Regions from separate parts of the Lysinibacillus sp. CTST325 genome, predicted to be linked through region 3. Evidence: riboswitches for the same ligand, from Rfam matches in the RefSeq annotation. Region 3 holds a riboswitch; each other region holds the start of a gene.

Region 1 (4,271 bases), on a different contig from region 3:
TTTGTTTAGTATGATGATGACAATGAATGACACGGGATTGCTGTATGAAGAATTTCGGTTGAAAAAACAAAGTGTGTATTTTATCGTGTGCTTACCTTTTCATTTTAAATATGAAAGTATTTTGCAAGTCCAATTTATTACTGAACAAGAAGATTTAGAATCACTCATCTTACATATTAATGAAAAGATGAATATAGACAGTAAAGAAATTAACATTATGAATAAATATTTAGAGAAAAGCAAAAAGTTTTTACAGCATAAAATTTACAAGATATTAGAAAATGATAAGGATTTTTTATTATTTTTAGGTAATGAGCGGGTTATTGAAAGGCATCATTTATCATTAGATGAAATGCTTCAAGTTCTTGATAATATTGATATTAAAGACATGCAAGCATTTATAAATGAAAAGTTAAATCATGCAACAATGAAGCGAATCATTCTATCATAATTGAGGTGTTCTAATTGAATGAAGCAATATCAATAAAAGATTTGAGTTTTTCGTATACCTTAAATAAACAAATATTGAAAAATATTAATTTAACGATAAACCACAATGAAGTGTTTGGGTTACTAGGACCAAACGGAGCTGGAAAAACAACTTTATTAGAATGTATACAAGGAGTTAAAAATGGATTCACTGGCACCATAACTGTCAATGGTTTAGATGTTACAAAAGATGGAGATAAAATTAAACCACTTATAGGTGTACAATTTCAGTCAAACTCCTATTTTGATCATATTAAGGTGGATGAATTGTTCGAATTTTTCGCCACATTATACAATATGGAGATTACTGAAAAAGAAATTGAAGACTTATTAAAAAAAGTCAATATGCAAGAACATAAAAGAGCTTACGTTAATAAACTTTCTGGCGGGCAAAAACAAAGAATAAGTATAGCATTAAGTATTCTCAATAAACCACAGGTCTTGTTTTTGGATGAACCAACAACTGGTTTAGATCCAAACTCTAGAAAAGATTTGTGGCATATTATTAAGGATATTAGAAAAGAAGGGACAACAATAATCCTAACGACACATTATATGGAAGAAGTAGAAGCACTCTGTGATAATGTATGTTTTATAAACGATGGGAGTATTTATACAGTAGGAAAACCTGAAGAAATTATTAAAAATGCTAATTTAAACTCGGTTATTAAAATAGGTTTAATAGTAGATTCTTCTGTCCAGTATTTAGAAAGTTGTTCGACAGTAGATAAGATTAAAAAAGAAGATGACTATTTCTACTTATACACGAAGGATATTAGAAAAACGTTAGATTATATAAATAAATTAGAAGATGAAAAAAGAATAACAACAACGAGCATTAATATTCAAAAAGCAAATTTAGAAGATGTATTCTTAAATATGACTGGAAGTGTTTTGAAATTATGAATAGTTTTGTTAATTTATCTTCTATATTTTTCAAAATGGAAATAAGAAATAAACAAGCGGTTATTATGAGTACGGTGTTCCCTATTCTAATGATGGCTTTAATGGGTACAGCAGGGAAAGACGCTGCAAGAGAGGGTATGTCATATATGTCCTATATTTTCCCTGGTATTCTAGGGATGGCTTATGGAGCTATAGGTCTTATAGCTTTACCCGTTATGATTGCTTCGTATAGGGAAAGGGGTATTTTTAAAAAAATTAAAGTTACTCCAATCTCTACATCAAAAATAATGGTATCTATTTTCAGTACACAGCTTTTCATTATGGCTATACAAACAGTTATTATTTTGGGCATTAGTGTTTTCATTTTTAATGTTCAATTAAATTTTAATTCAATTTATACTCTTTTATTAATTCCATTGTTATTAATGGGTGGTCTTAGCTTATTAGCCATCGGTTTAATAATCGGAATTTACGCTAATAACGCAAAAAATGCCACAACTATGGGGAATCTTTCAAATCTAGTTTTCATTTTTTTAGGTGGTACTTTCTTCCCGAGCGATGTGTGGCCAAAATTTCTAATGCCATTTGTTTATATTAATCCACTTAATTATATTATTGAAGCTATTAGAAAAACACTGATCTTCGAGACACAAAATCTCAACACTTATCTGACTGAATTATCAGTATTAACTGCTATAGCAGTAATTACTTTAGTATTTTGTGTTAAAGTTTTTAAATATGAATAATTAAGCATATTTATTTACTTAAATAACAATGAAGCTTGAAAATTTAAAATGTTGACACAATGAGCGCTTTGCCGTAGATTTAAAGTAATTGCATAAAAGCGTTAGGTGCCCACTGCGGGAGAATAGGGAATAAAGTGAAAAGCTTTAGCGGTCCCACCACTGTAAAAAGGGAGTTTCATAGAGAATGCCACTAGCATCGTTCTGGGAAGGTTCTATGAAATGTTGAAATTGAGCCAGGAGACCTGCCTATCTGCTTCGTATTATATAGACGATGGAAAAGTCTGTAGTTTATTTGTTATGGATAAACTACAGGCTTTTTATTTTTTTCTCAAAATCATTCTTCGAGTAACGAGGGCAAAAAAGAAAGGGGAAATTTTCATGCAATTATTACAACAAACGATCCACAACATTCAAAGTGCCGACCACAAAATGATGGGGCAGGCAAGAGAACGCATAGATGCACTTTGCAAGCCACCTAGTAGTCTGGGAAAGCTGGAAACTCTAGCTGTGCAACTATCTGGTATTACAGGTGAACTATATCCTGCAATTGATAATAAAGCAATTATTGTCTGTGCCGCGGATCATGGTGTCTGTGATGAAGGAGTGACACCGAATCCACAAAATGTGACGGTCTTCCAAACATTAAATTTTCCTAGAGGCGGAACTGGTGTCTGTGCTATCGCAAAAATCACAGATGCTAAAATTGTCACAGTGGACGTTGGTGTAAAAGAGGATATTCCGAACGATGCTGGTGTCATCTTAAAAAAGATTAAATATGGCACGGACAATATGGCAAAAGGTCCTGCTATGTCAAGGGAAGAAGCCATTCAATCTATTGAAGTAGGAATTGAAGTAGCTACGGAAGAAATTAAAAAAGGGATAAATGTACTCGGGACAGGTGAAATGGGTATCGGTAATACAACACCGAGTGCTGCCATATTATCGGTTCTTCGCGAATGTCATCCGAAAGAAGTGACAGGCTTCGGTGCAGGTGTTGGACCAGGGGGAATAGCACATAAAGTAAAGGTCATTCACAACGCTATTGCATTAAACAAACCAAATCGTCATGATGCTATAGATATTCTCTCAAAAGTCGGTGGATTAGAAATAGGCGCTATGGCAGGAGTGATACTTGCTGCCGCCGCACATCGTAAACCAGTTGTTATTGATGGCTTTATTTCTACTATTGCTGCTCTTATTGCATACGAACTCGAACCAAACGTAAAAGACTATGTCATTCCTTCACATGCCTCTGAAGAACCAGGTGCAAAAATTGCAGCTGAAATGCTCGGAATTGAACCGATGCTGCAAATGAATATGCGATTAGGTGAGGGTTCTGGTGCAGCTTTAGCCTTTCCTATTTTGGACGCAGCTTGCTCTATGATGAAAAATATGACTACTTTAGAAGAAGCTATGTTGCTGTTGAAAAATTAACTTTAGTCGCTGCTGTGGATGCACGGAGTTTGTGATAAATAAGGAATTAAATTTAAAATTCAAAACAAGCCCAAATCTGATATTTGGGCTTGTTTTTATGCAACAGTATAACTATGCTCGATTCAACTTCCGTAACGGTAAACGCCATTTCCTCATATATGAAAGTATTCTTAGTACTGTGATCACACCAAATAATACATATAAAAAGATATCCCCTGTAAATAGTTGAAGTCCGATGATAAGCCCGGCTATTGCTGCCCAAACACCATAGATTTCATCACGGAGGACTAAAGGTTGTCGTCTAGCTAATAAATCGCGAATAATTCCACCACCTGATCCTGTTAAGACAGCAGCTACAATAACGGCACTAATAGGCATGTCGAGCTTCACAGCATAAAGGGCACCTTGAATCGCAAATGCCGATAATCCAATAGCATCAGTGAAATTGCCCCAGCGATGCCAGTGTTGAATGAGTCGATGTGGAAATAAGAAAAAAATTGTGATGGCTGCAATGGCAATTTGAAACATCATATCTTGACCCCACAATGTTGTTACAGGTAAACCAATGAGTAGATTTCGTATAGCTCCACCACCAAAAGCAGTTACGATACCGAGTATATATACACCGAATAAATCGTATTCTTCCTCCATTGCAATTATTGCCCCGGAAATAGCAAAGGCGATTGTTCCGACGAT
Region 2 (4,271 bases), on a different contig from region 3:
ACGTCCACTTTTCGGGTTATAAAGAGCAATAACAAAATCCGCCATTGCTGCCGCTTCTACTCTTTTTGCAATTAAATTCCAAGGTGTTAAGTGGTCACTTAAACTAATAGTACAGGCGTCATGCATAATGGGAGCACCTAGTAAACTTGCACATGAATTAATAGCTGAAATACCTGGAACAATTTCTACCTCGATACCAGTTGCTTCTGTCCAGCCTAGCTCGATTAATACCTCATACACTAATCCTGCCATTCCATAAACCCCGGCATCACCGCTGGAAATGACCGATACGATACTTCCAGCCTCTGCTTGACGCACCGCTTCCTGTGCACGTGAAACTTCCTCTGTCATACCAGTACTAATAATTGATTTTGCACTAACTAAATCCTGAATCAGTTCAACATAAGTTTTATAGCCTATGATCATATGACTTTGTTGTAGTGCCTCCACAGCACGAGTCGTAATATGTTTAAAGTCTCCAGGGCCAAAGCCAACTACGAAAATCTTACCTTTTTGTGCCATTTTGTTACCCCTCTTTCACCTTTTCAATGCCTTTAATGGCTGTTGTTTGTGCTGTACGCTGCAACGAACCTTCACGCAATGTAAAGACATGCTCATTATGTAACGCTTCATGATTTAAATCTTGAACTAGTATTCTCGCATGCTCCTGCGTCGGCACTCGGTACCAATTTCCCTGAGGATATGCAATGACAACACAAGCATCCTTACACCTGCCATTACAGCGGGTCCTTGTCGTATGTATTTCCTTATCAAGCTCCAGTAACTGTATTTCATCACGAATTGCCTGTGTAATGTCCTCAGCATCTTTTTTCATACAGCTACTACCATTGCAAATAAAAAGATGTGTTTTCATCCCCTCTAAATTCCAAGTTGTCATAGTCGTTCTCCCCTCATTTGCTTTTTAAAAAAAGAAAAACCTTTACTCTAGACGAAGAGTAAAGGTTTAGTAGAAGCCAAATAAAAACGAATATATACGGGTACTCGTTTTCGCTTCAACTTCTCCCTCCGAAAAGTTTGCATGCATCATCACATAAGCAGGTTTCCTGACTTAAGCTTCCTTTTACTTTCGCGCCTTCCCAAGTTTTCACTAGTGGCATCCGCGATTTCATAGCTATTACAGTAGCGGGGGCTGTATCGGACTTTCACCGATTTCCCTATTATCTTGAATATTCAAGCACTTATGGACGTTTTATATGAATTTATAGTTTTTTTATGTAATAGAAAACTGTTTCTATCATAGCTTATTTTTTTAAAATTTCAATATTTCTTTCTTAATTTGTGACAATTTTTTTAAAATTCCATAGAAAAATGCGACATCCATTTTCTATTTATCTAAATTTTCGACATAGACACTCAATTTCAAATTTTTTCACAAAAAGTATAGCATATATATGGAAATTCATGTTACACTTTGTCGTGAAATCTCACAACTTCATCTTTTTTCGGTGCGAATTGTTCAGCAATTCGCTTAAAAGGGAAGCCGGTTCAAGTCCGGCGCGGTCCCGCCACTGTATTAGGGAGTTTTATAAAGAATGTCACTGTCCAAAGGATGGGAAGGCCTATAAAACGTTGAACTAAAGCCAGGAGACCTGCCGAAAAACATGTGATCGTTTCAACCTACGAGGATGGGTGTGCGGCTTAGCAGATTAGAATTTTATTTGCTTTTTTAGCTATGCACTTTTCCACAACTGGAAAAGTGTTTTTTTATTTTCGCACGCTAATTTGAAAAATTTTAATGTGAGGAGGAGAGATTTTTGAAATTTTCTGGTTGGAAGCTTAGTTATTTCTTATTGGCATTTTTATTCGTGCCAAATCGTGCATTTGCGATGCATATTATGGAGGGCTTTTTGCCAATCGAATGGGCGATTTTTTGGTGGGTCATATCGATTCCATTTATTATTTTAGGATTACGTTCTATTCGTAAAACCATTGATGAAAATCCGGAAACAAAAATGATATTAGGGCTATCCGGTGCCTTTGCCTTTGTGCTATCAGCCTTAAAGATTCCTTCTGTAACAGGGAGTTGCTCTCATCCAACTGGAGTTGGGCTTGGAACAGTTCTTTTTGGACCATTAGCGATGAGTGTTATCGGGACAATCGTATTATTATTCCAATCATTACTGTTAGCACATGGTGGGCTTACAACATTAGGGGCAAATACTTTTTCCATGGCAATTATGGGTCCTATTATCGCGTACTATGTATTTAAGGGCTCACAAAAAATGGGACTATCCTTTTCCATCGCTGTCTTTTTAGCAGCAATGCTTGGTGACTTAGGTACATATGTTGTCACTTCTGTACAATTAGCTCTTGCCTTCCCTTCTGAGGTCGGAGGCTTTATGGCTTCATTCACAAAATTTGCTAGTATTTTTGCGTTAACACAAATTCCTCTTGCTGTTAGTGAAGGAATTTTAACAGTGATCGTTATGAACTTCCTGAAAAAATACAATGTGAGTGAATTAAAAGCTTTACGTGTTTTCTCAGCAAAGGAGGCTCACTAAAATGAAAAAAAACTTACTGCTTTTAGCCATTGTTGTGTTATTAGCAATCGTTCCTCTATTTATTCAAAAAGGTGCAGAATTCGAAGGGGCTGATGGCGAAGCGGAGGCAGCTATTGGTGAAATAGATGCTAGCTACGAGCCATGGTTTGAAAGCTTATGGGAGCCACCAAGTGGTGAAATTGAAAGCTTATTATTCGCACTACAAGCTGCTATTGGCGCTGGATTTATTGGCTATTTCATCGGCTTAATGCGCGGTAAGCATAAAGAAGGTTAAACGCGATGTTACGCATTGATAAGTATGCTTATTTGAATAAATTAGCGTCTGTTCATCCGCTAGAAAAAATGACGTTATCCCTTGGACTACTTATATTGTCGCTTATCATGAGAGATGAACGAATTTCACTCATTACATTTATTGTGATGAGTGCTTTTATCATTTTAAGCGCAAAAATCCCTGCCAAATATTACGCTAAATTACTATTGCTACCTGGATTTTTTTTACTATCAAGTTTAGTGTCCATTTTAATTTCTATAGCGCCAACAACTAGCACGCTACCACCTCATATTTGGTCATTTTCACTTAATAGTTGGACGATTTTTATCGGCAGTGCGAGCCTCGTGACAGCGCAACAGCTTTTTTTCATCGTCCTTGGCAGCATTAGCTGTTTGTATTTTTTAATTCTCACAACATCAGTCCAATCTATTTGTTACGTGCTACGACAATGGCGACTTCCAACTCTATTTGTAGAGTTAGTAGAGCTAACGTATCGTTTTATTTTTATCTTTTTAGATAGTATGCAAAAAATTCATCTTGCCCAACAGGCACGTTTAGGATACAGCTCCCCTATGCAGTGGCTTCGCTCGGTATCAATGCTAATTGCAGCTTTATTTGTCGAGATGTTCCAACGTAGTCGTGAGCTAACCAATGCGATGGAAGCGCGTGGTGGCGAAGCTGTCTATTGGCAAGATGATCTTATCTATAACACGAAAAATTGGGTAGGTATTGCTGCTATTTTTATACTCCTCATCATTTATGGAGGTCTTTTCTGATGACTGATTTATACTTTGATTTAACACATTTATCCTACGCTTATGCAGATGGAACTCATGCCTTAACAGATATTACACTTCAAATTCCAAAGGGGAAAAAAATCGCTTTACTTGGTCATAATGGAGCTGGAAAATCAACGTTATTTCAGCATTTAAATGGTATTTTGAAGCCTACTGCTGGAACTATATCCTTTTGTGGTAATGAACTGAACTATAGTAGAAAAGCATTAAAAGAATTACGCCAACAGGTTGGTATTGTTTTTCAGGATGCAGACAACCAGCTTTTTTCTGGCACAGTTAAACAAGATATTGCTTTTGGTCCTTTGAATCTTGGCTGGACAACTGAAAAAATTGAAGAAAAAATTGCGTGGGCTGTCACTCAAACCGAAGTCGAAGCATTGCTAGATAAACCGATCCATTTTTTAAGTGTTGGACAAAAAAAACGTGTCGCGATGGCAGGAGTACTTGCAATGGAACCTTCCGTTTTATTATTAGATGAACCGACAGCTGGACTAGATAATTATTATAGCGCACAAGTTTTACAGTATTTAGCTACATTAGAGAACGGTGCACGAACAATTTTACTAGCTACGCATGATATTTCATTAGCCTATGAATGGGCAGATCAAATAGTCGTGATGGAAGCTGGGAGAATTATTTATAATGGGGATCCAGTTGAAATGTTCTTCCAAGAGGATT
Region 3 (4,271 bases):
TTATACCATAGTATATGGTATAATCGAATACTTCTATCATTTAGTCGTTTATTTGACTGGTCTATGCATCATTTCGAACAGACTAGCCGTCGCTTAAACTTCTTCTGTAGTTGTCCCTTCATTTTTGCTATAAAATTTTCTGTCAACTGAAATAACAGAAAAACCTGACCTCAAAAAAGAAGTCAAGTTTTCTACTTAAAGTATAGATTGTTGGACTTGTTGGCGAAGGGTTTTTGCAGCAGATACCATATGAGCCAGTGCCGCAACTGTTTCTGTTTCCTTCCTTGTTTTTAAACCACAGTCAGGATTCACCCAAAATTGGTTTTTTGATAAGACTTGTAAGCTATCTTGCATAATAGTCAGCATCTCTTCTTCACTTGGTACACGTGGACTATGAATGTCATAAACGCCTAGCCCAATCCCTTTTTCATATGGGTTGACTTGTAGAGAAGAAATCAGCTCGCCATGGCTACGTGATGTTTCTATTGAAATAACATCAGCATCCAGTGCACTAATTGGTTCGATAAAATCATTAAACTCACAATAGCACATATGTGTATGAATTTGTGTTTCATCCTTCACACTAGATGTAGCAAGTTTAAAAGCATTCACCGTCCATTCTAAGTAAGCTCCCCAATTTTCTTCACAAAGTGGCAAGCCCTCTCGTAAAGCTGGTTCATCAACCTGAATAATAGAAATACCTGCAGCTTCTAGTGCTTCCACCTCTTTTCGAAGTGCCAAAGCAATCTGATATGATACATCATTCGGTGAAATATCATCTCGTACAAAGGACCAATTTAAAATTGTCACAGGGCCTGTGAGCATTCCCTTTACATAGCGATTTGTTTGGCTTTGGGCATAGGCTGTTTCTTTAACTGTCATCGGTACTTCCCATGCAACGTCACCGTAAATAATCGGTGGCTTCACACAGCGAGAGCCATAAGATACAACCCATGCTTTCTCTGTAAATGCAAAACCAGTAAGTTTTTCCCCGAAATATTCAACCATATCTGTGCGCTCAAATTCACCATGTACCAAAACGTCGATATCTAATTCCTCTTGAATAGTAATCCAACGCTTTGTCTCTTGTTCTACAAACGCTGCATAATCTCCATCAGAAAGTTGTTTCTTTCGCCATGCACTTCGTGTGCGTTTGACTTCGTCTGATTGAGGAAAGCTCCCAATTGTTGTCGTTGGGAACAGCGGTAATTGTAAGGCTTGTTGTTGAATATTTTGACGTGTTTTAAAATCACTATGGCGTTCAAAATCTTGTGCCGCCACTGTTCGAATCGCTTGTTTAACATCTCTATTTTGACGAGTTGGGTGATTTTTCAATGCTTCAATCGCCTTCATACTTTCAGATATTTTCTGGTTTGAAGGACTTCTTGTGCCTTGTAAATATTTTGTTACTTCAAAGATTTCAACTAATTTTTCATCTGCAAAAGAAAGGGCATTTTTTAGAACTGGATCGAGCTTTGTTTCAAGAGCAGTTGTAATTGGAACATGCTGTAAATTACATGAAGATTGAATCCATATTTCTTTAGCACCACTCAGCTGTTCAATAGCTTTAATAGTTGAGCTAGCCTCTGCTAGATTGGAGCGCCAAATATCTCGTCCATTTATAATACCGGCCGCTAATACTTTATCTTGCGGGAAGCCAAATTGACGTAATGCCTCCATATTTTTGCCATAGCCATGCACAAAGTCTAACCCAATCCCTTGAACAGGAAGTGTCACAATTGACTCATATGCCGATAATGATTCGAAATATGTTTGTAGCATAATTTTAGCCTCGGGTACTGATGCAACTAATTGTGTATATATTTCTTGAACAAGTTTAATCTCCGCTTCATCTAGTGTTGTGACAAGAACAGGCTCCTCTAATTGAATCCACTTAGCACCTGCATCTACAAGCTCCTTTAAAACCTGTGTATAAAGTGGTAGTATTGCTAATATAAATGCTACCTGTGATAACTTGTCATAACCTTTTGTTAATTTACAAAATGTAAATGGGCCAATCAATGTAGGCTTTGCTGTGATACCAAACGCTTCCTTAGCCTCCAAAAAATCTGCCAATATTTTATTTTCTGTTAATTGCAGAGATTGTCCCTCATATTCTGGCACGATATAATGATAGTTTGTATTAAACCATTTCGTCATTTCACTGGCTACGGCTTTTTGGCTACCACGAGCTACCCCATAGTAAGTTTGTAAATCAACTTTATCTCCCTGCCAATTAAAGCGCTTTGGAATTAAGCCAAACATCATTGCCGTATCCAACATTCTGTCATAGAGTGTGAAATCACCAACAGTTATCATGTCTATGCCGAGGCGAAGCTGCTTGTCTATTCGAGCTAAGCGAATATCCTTTAATTGCTGTAAAAATTCATCCTCTGAAAGCTCATTTTTCCAAAAAGCCTCTAAAGCCTTTTTCCATTCGCGATCTTCTCCGATATACGGATAACCAACTGTAGTACTTGTATACGCCATGTTATTCTCTCCTATCATTTCATTAAAAATAAAAAAAGCCACTCTCCTTTTTGGAAAATGGCTGTCATTGCATATCAAAATTAGCTATGAATAAACAATACGAAATCCTTTCAAAATATCGCATGATTCATTGTCGCACAGGGCCGTTACGGTCAAATCTCACCACCTATTTCCACGTAGGTATTTGGTGTGTACTAGATATTGGCAGGTCTCCTGGCTTCTCATCAACACGCCTCACAGCCTTCCCAGTTTCCCAGTGACAATTGTGATTTGCTCCGATTTACAGTTGCGGGACAGCGTCGGATTTGCACCGACTTCCCTTTTAAGCCAAACTTTCATTCGGCACCAACTCTTACACAATATTTAATTATGTTTTACTATAACACATATTTTTCTGAAAAGTAGATCTATTTTTAGATTTGTTTGATTCCTCATACTGCTGTTATCCCGAACATATGGAATCATCAAAGACTAGCAGCATGATCCCCCTGTTGCTAAAACAAACTGGTAACTAGAGGAATATTCTGTTATTTTACAGTTAGTTATTCAACTAACTAATAACGATGGAGGCGTAATTGAATGGCAAAACCAACTGATATCGAAAAGTCAGATTTATTGACTGCTGCCAAGCAAAGTTTAGTGGAAAAAGGGATTGAAAAATTCACCTTAAAGGCTGTTGCTGAGCAAGCTGGTGTGACACAAGGAACTATTTATTATCATTTCAAATCAAAAGAGCAAATCATTCTCGAAATTGTTCAAGACATCTGTGAAAATTCTTGGAATGAGATGTTGACGACCGATCAACAAATGATTCAATCTGCACTTCTCTCTGCAAAAAGTCGATATGAAAATGATGCCTTTTATCATAAATTATTTTTAACTTTAATCGTCTACGGCTTTACGAACCCGACTATTAGACAGCAAATTGGACAAATTTTAGCAGTTGAAAATGAACATTTATGCAACGTTTTAGATAAATTATGGGTTACATCACCCATTGATGGCGTGTCGATGGAAACTTGGAGTATTTTTTTCAACGCCCTTATTGATGGCTTGGCCATACAAGTGATGATGCGGGACGATTTCGATGTAGATGTATTCTATCAGCAATTAGAAAAAATTCTTCAGACATTACATCGTCTAGGAAAATAAATAGAGGAGGAACACTATGCGATTCTTTTTATGCTGGGGTTTTGGAATTTGGCTATTTGCTAGTGCCTGCGTTTCGATTAATAGGGCATTACTTTTTTACCATTGAAGAACCTTTCCTCTTGATCAGTGCTTACATTTTAGTTATTCCGCTCATTTGGATATCGACAATACCTATTTATTCTATGACAAAAATAAAAGGTACAGAGCGATTACTGGCTGCAATCTGTATTGCATTACCCGGAATGCTCATTGATGCAGTCGTATTATTAGTTTTCGACAATGTTTTTCTGAATTTATCGCCTGATGTAGATCGTTATTTCGCCTCATGGCTTCTATTGGCCTATTCTCTAATACTTCTTACTGGTTTTACAAAGGCTTCATTCGTGAGAAAAAATACTATTCATTCGTCAAATTAAAGGATTTTACATTATTATCCTAGAAGTAAGTATCGATGAAGAATTAAAGGAGGAGAAAAAATGGTTATAGGCTTACATCACGTTCAAATAACAATTCCAAAAGGTGAAGAAGAAAAAGGGAAACATTTTTACTGTCAAGTATTGGGACTAAAAGAACTTGATAAGCCAGATTCGCTGAAAGGACGAGGTGGATTTTGGTTACAGGTCGGCAAT

Evidence for each region. Region 3 has a riboswitch for cobalamin ahead of metE (5-methyltetrahydropteroyltriglutamate--homocysteine S-methyltransferase). Riboswitches for the same ligand answer to the same signal wherever they lie in the genome.
Region 1: linked by a shared signal. The riboswitch ahead of cobT (nicotinate-nucleotide--dimethylbenzimidazole phosphoribosyltransferase) and the one ahead of metE (5-methyltetrahydropteroyltriglutamate--homocysteine S-methyltransferase) in region 3 are both predicted to bind cobalamin.
Region 2: linked by a shared signal. The riboswitch ahead of ACYQ73_RS23325 (energy-coupling factor ABC transporter permease) and the one ahead of metE (5-methyltetrahydropteroyltriglutamate--homocysteine S-methyltransferase) in region 3 are both predicted to bind cobalamin.

The regions. Positions count from the first base shown of each region.
Region 1 covers NZ_BAAFHO010000001.1:458,972-463,242, reverse strand. The annotation lists gene ACYQ73_RS02395 (hypothetical protein) at 1-451, shown strand, start outside; gene ACYQ73_RS02390 (ABC transporter ATP-binding protein) at 466-1,395, shown strand; gene ACYQ73_RS02385 (ABC transporter permease) at 1,392-2,141, shown strand; cobalamin riboswitch at 2,228-2,405, shown strand; gene cobT (nicotinate-nucleotide--dimethylbenzimidazole phosphoribosyltransferase) at 2,520-3,575, shown strand; gene ACYQ73_RS02375 (trimeric intracellular cation channel family protein) at 3,687-4,271, opposite strand, start outside.
Region 2 covers NZ_BAAFHO010000015.1:35,490-39,760, reverse strand. The annotation lists gene cobJ (precorrin-3B C(17)-methyltransferase) at 1-522, opposite strand, end outside; gene ACYQ73_RS23330 ((2Fe-2S) ferredoxin domain-containing protein) at 527-898, opposite strand; cobalamin riboswitch at 1,037-1,218, opposite strand; cobalamin riboswitch at 1,447-1,632, shown strand; gene ACYQ73_RS23325 (energy-coupling factor ABC transporter permease) at 1,776-2,522, shown strand; gene ACYQ73_RS23320 (energy-coupling factor ABC transporter substrate-binding protein) at 2,524-2,796, shown strand; gene cbiQ (cobalt ECF transporter T component CbiQ) at 2,802-3,572, shown strand; gene ACYQ73_RS23310 (energy-coupling factor ABC transporter ATP-binding protein) at 3,572-4,271, shown strand, end outside.
Region 3 covers NZ_BAAFHO010000005.1:155,623-159,893, forward strand. The annotation lists gene metE (5-methyltetrahydropteroyltriglutamate--homocysteine S-methyltransferase) at 196-2,490, opposite strand; cobalamin riboswitch at 2,677-2,855, opposite strand; gene ACYQ73_RS14125 (TetR/AcrR family transcriptional regulator) at 3,070-3,642, shown strand; gene ACYQ73_RS14130 (DUF5367 domain-containing protein) at 3,705-4,058, shown strand; gene ACYQ73_RS14135 (VOC family protein) at 4,119-4,271, shown strand, end outside.